Regions from separate parts of the Colwellia sp. Arc7-D genome, predicted to be linked through region 1. Evidence: predicted binding sites of a transcription regulator. Region 1 holds the regulator's gene; the other holds the start of a gene.
The links. Region 1 encodes FliA, which starts transcription of late flagellar genes. Its sites were predicted from a motif close to CTAAAGNTNNNNNNNNNNNNGCCGATA; they were not measured.
Positions count from the first base shown of each region.

Region 2: a site for FliA is predicted at 1,672-1,698, ahead of pomA (flagellar motor protein PomA). Genes of this name have one in related genera too.

Region 1 covers NZ_CP028924.1:826,434-828,906, reverse strand. Annotated here, with positions in the region: gene DBO93_RS03590 (protein phosphatase CheZ) at 1-665, opposite strand, end outside; gene cheY (chemotaxis response regulator CheY) at 696-1,079, opposite strand; gene DBO93_RS03580 (RNA polymerase sigma factor FliA) at 1,134-1,847, opposite strand; gene DBO93_RS03575 (MinD/ParA family protein) at 1,869-2,473, opposite strand, start outside.
Region 2 covers NZ_CP028924.1:3,637,976-3,640,448, forward strand. Annotated here, with positions in the region: gene DBO93_RS15675 (flagellar motor protein MotB) at 1-780, opposite strand, end outside; gene pomA (flagellar motor protein PomA) at 793-1,557, opposite strand; gene xseB (exodeoxyribonuclease VII small subunit) at 1,808-2,062, shown strand; gene ispA ((2E,6E)-farnesyl diphosphate synthase) at 2,055-2,473, shown strand, end outside.

The sequences.
Region 1 (2,473 bases):
ATTGGACCTTCCACTAAGTTTTCGCCTACTTTAGGTAGATGGTTAGATTTATCTTTTTCTGATGAAATACCAAAAGCAGTTAACATATAAATTAGGCTTTCTTCAACTTCACGCACTAAATCTATAACTTTACGAATAACCTGACCGGTAATATCTTGAAAGTCCTGTGCCATCAGAATATCTGTCATTAAGCTATGAATTTTACTGGTCTCTTTTTCAGTCGTTTTCAATAAAACGTCAATATCTAAACATAAGGACTTAAACTCACTTACATCAAGTTCGTTGTGCATTAATTTTTGCCACAACGGATTAACCGTACTAATTTTCTTTTGAATACCGTCAACGACTGGAAATATTGCTTCAACCGCATCCATAGTTTTATTAGCGGCCGCTTCAGTATGACTAATAACAAAGTTTAACCTTTCTTTAGCATCAGGAATATCAGCTGTTGCTAAATCACTCAAGCGCTCATCAACATGAAAATTATTTAATGAGTCATGTAGTTGCCGGGTTAATTTACCTATTTCTGCGAACAATTCGTTGTTAATCGGGTTTTGTATTTCTGAAATTAACTCATTGGCTTTAGCTTGTTGGTCTGTTTCAATATATTCAACCAACAACTTTGCTTGCTCTAAAGAAACATGGACACTTGTATTTGTACTCATAAGACGGCCTTGCATAACAGAAATGATTAATTAACCGAGACGCTCGAAAATTTTATCAAGCTTGGCATTTAAGGTTGCTGCCGTAAATGGTTTTACGATGTAGCCATTAACACCAGCTTGCGCCGCCATGATAATTTGTTCTTTCTTAGCTTCTGCAGTTACCATTAAAACCGGTATATGCGATAAATTACTGTCAGCTCTTATTGCTCTAAGTAAATCGATACCTTGCATGCCTGGCATATTCCAGTCGGTAACAACAAACTCAAAATTACCATCTTTAAGCATCGGCAGTGCTGTGTTACCGTCATCAGCTTCTGAAATATTGGTAAAACCTAAGTCACGTAACAAGTTTTTGATTATACGTCTCATTGTTGAAAAATCGTCAACAACAAGCACTTTCATATTTTTATCCAAGGCACCCTCCGGTGAGAACATTTAAAAATTCTACGATGATATTATTTATTCTACTTAACTTTGCCAAGATTGCATACGAGCTTTTAATCGATGCATTGCTTGACTGTGTATTTGGCTTACCCGAGATTCACTGACATCAAGAACTTGGCCTATTTCTCTAAGGTTAAGTTCTTCATCATAATACAAAGACAGTACTAAAGCTTCTCGTTCGGGTAAAGAGGAAATACATTCGGCCAATGATTTTTTAAAGAAACTGTGTTCAATATTAGCATAGGGTTCATCAGGCTGTTGGCTGTGGGCAACTTCAATTACATCTTCACTCACACCTAAATCGTCAATGCCGAGTATTTTACCTGCACTAACATCATTCAAAATTTGATGGTATTCGTTAATCGAAAGTTCTAACTTTTCAGCCACCTCAAAGTCGCTTACGTCGCGACCATGTTCGGCTTCTAAATTTTTTATTGCTTCGCTGATCATACGACTATTTTTGTGAACTGAGCGAGGAACCCAGTCACCACGGCGAATCTCATCAAGCATAGCACCACGAATGCGAATACCTGCGAAGGTTTCAAAGCTAGCACCTTTGGTATTGTCAAAATTATTTGATGCTTCAAGTAAGCCGATCATGCCCGACTGAATAAGATCGTCCACAATAACACTGGCAGGTAATCGGGCAAGTAAATGATAAGCGATACGCTTCACAAGCACCGTGTGTTGTTCCAATAAAGCCGACTTGTCAACACTATAAGTATGTAGTTTTACCACTATAGCTCACTTTTTTGGTCGTTAGTGTTCTAGCAATTGCTCGATGAAAAACTCTAAATGTCCTGAAGCCTCTTTGGGCACAGGCCAGCTGATAATGTTTTTGGCGAGAGCTTTTAAGCCAATAGACGCTGGAGAGTCAGGATATGCTTCGACAATTGCTTGTTGTTTTCTCACTGATTTACGAATATTTTCATCGTAAGGAATAACAGCAACAAGCTCTAAAGTAACATCTAAAAATCTATCGGTTACTTTTGAAAGCTTGCCAAATAAATTTTGACCTTCTTTTGGACTGCGGACCATATTTGCTACGACTTTAAATTTGAATAAACCGTGGTCTCGGCTTAACAGTTTCATTAAGGCATAGCAGTCGGTAATGGAAGTAGGCTCGTCACATACAACCAATAAAACATCTTGTGATGCTCGACAAAAACTTAGCACCATATCGGAGATACCAGCGGCTGTATCAACAATTAAAATATCGAATTTGGTTTGCATATCACTAAAGGCGCGAATAAGCCCAGCATGCTCTGCAGGAGTTAAATCCACCATAGATTGTGTGCCGGAAGTTGCTGGGATAATGTTAATACCAGCGGGACCTTGAATAATAATATCGTCAAGTTCACACT
Region 2 (2,473 bases), 1.5 Mb from region 1:
CGGTACTTTAATGATTTCATGAGCAATAGCTACCGCGCGCTTGCTTGATAAATCCCAATTAGAAGTAAATAATTCAGAACTTATGCCTTGGTTATCTGTATTGCCAGAGATCATTATCTCACCAGGTACCGTATTTAATAACAAACCAATTTCTCGCATAATCGGTTTAAACTGTGGCTGCAAAAATGCAGATCCTGAAGGGAATGAACCGTTTTCTCGTATGCGAATAATCACTTGCTGGCCTAAAGACTCGAGCTCAATAGCACCATCTTGTATTTGTTTTTCTAATTGTTCGGCTATTTTTTTCACAAGCTCATTCACTTCTTCTTGTGATGCTTGCTCTAACTCATCTTTCGCCTGTTGAATAGCTTCTAACGACATTGCGTCTGCCGTACTTTGTGATTGTCCGCCACGTTCAGCGCCACGTTGCTCTTGTCGACCACCAGCTTCTGTTTCATCACCCGCTTGAAACTCCAACATTTGTTGGGTCATTTCCATAGTTTGCTGTTGAATCACTTCAATGGGTGTTGGTTCAGGCTTACCTGGTCTAAATTCTTGGGCGATAATACTGGTGCCTTTAGGAATATCTTTCACTTCAATTTTATTTTGCACACCAAATGCGAATTTCATCGAGCCAGCAATTTGCTTAAACTTTAAAACGTCCATTTCAGAAAAAGATAAAAGCAACACGAAAAAGCACATCAGCAACGACATTAAGTCAGCGAATGTACCCATCCATGCTGGTAGTCCCGGAGGTGGACATTTACATTTATCGGCCATAATTAACTCCTGCTATTCTTCTGTGGTATCAACAGCACGCTTACCTTCAGCAAGGTAATTTTTCAGCAAACCTTCTATAACGCGTGGGTTTTGACCATCCTGAATACCTAAAACAGCATCAAGTACTAATTCTTGGTTCATTTTTTCTTCCGCTAAACGTAGCTTTAATTTAGCGGCAATGGGTATGGCGATAACGTTAGCTAAGAAGGCTCCATATAGCGTTGTTAAAAGAGCAACAGCCATCGCAGGCCCAATCGCTTTAGGGTCATCCATATTAGATAACATGGCAACCAGACCAATCAATGTACCTATCATCCCCATCGCAGGGGCAACATCGGCTAATGCCATCATCATGTTGGAGCCTGTTTCATGACGTTCAGTCGTTAAGTCGATATCTTTTTGCATCGTAGCACGCACCACATCAGCATCATGACCATCAACTAGCATGTCGACCCCTTTTTGCATAAACGCGTTAGATATTTCAGCTTCTTCTAATGCCAAAAAACCACCTTTGCGAGCTGCATCAGCCATTTCAACTGACTTTTCAATTAGCTCTTCAGGTTTTTCTAGCTTAAACATAAAGGATTTGCCGATGATTTTTCCAATACCGAAAAATTGGCCTAGATTATAATTGGACAACACAACAAATATTGAGCCACCAAATACAATGATCACTGACTGAGCATCTATAAACATGCCAATGTCACCAGCTAGTAACATCGCCATAACCAGTAACCCTATTGCACCGACTATGCCTATTAACGTTGCTAAATCCACAAATGCCTCCGATAAATTTTCTTAGATATACTGATACCAATTGGTATTACTTGTTCGATAATACCTGATGAATAGGTCTTACGCGAATACTTATAGTGTTAGTTATAGCTCTATTATCGCCCATATTGTCAATAACTTAAGAAGATAATATGAATATTAGCAATATTGTCTTAAATTCATCATTAATTGACCCAGCGCCCCAGCTAAGGTAAGTTTGCGCCTAGAGTTCATATCACGCTAACAAAAGTCCATGGTCAGAAAAAAAATAGAAAACTTAAGCTTCGAAGAATCATTGGTTGAATTAGAAGTAATTGTGCAAAATTTAGAACAAGGCGATCTGAATCTTGAAGATTCTATGGCCTTATTTGAGCGTGGTTTGCATTTGAGCCAACACAATCAAGAAAAGCTCAAAGGTGCTGAACAGCAAATTAATATTTTACTCGAAAAAAACGGCCAAGCAACATTAGAAAAATTTAATACTAACGAGACTGATAGCATTGACTAAACTTGCCTTTATTGACGATGTGCAAACACGCATTAATGATTATCTAACTAAAAAGCTCGACAGTTTAGTCATTAACGATGAGAAGCTTTTAGACGCTATGCGTTACGGCTTGCTTATTGGTGGCAAGCGTATGAGGCCTTATTTAGCATATATCACAGGTGCGACTTTAGATGCAGAACAAAGTGATATTGATGGTGTTGCCGCGGCAATAGAATGTATTCATGCTTATTCACTCTTACATGACGACTTACCCGCGATGGATGACGATGATTTGCGCCGTGGGCAATTAACTTGTCATAAAGCCTTTGATGAAGCTACCGCTATTCTCGCTGGAGATAGTTTGCAAACATTAGCTTTTGATATTATCGCCAATCATGATTTTTCTGAAATTGTGAATAAAAAACGCATAAA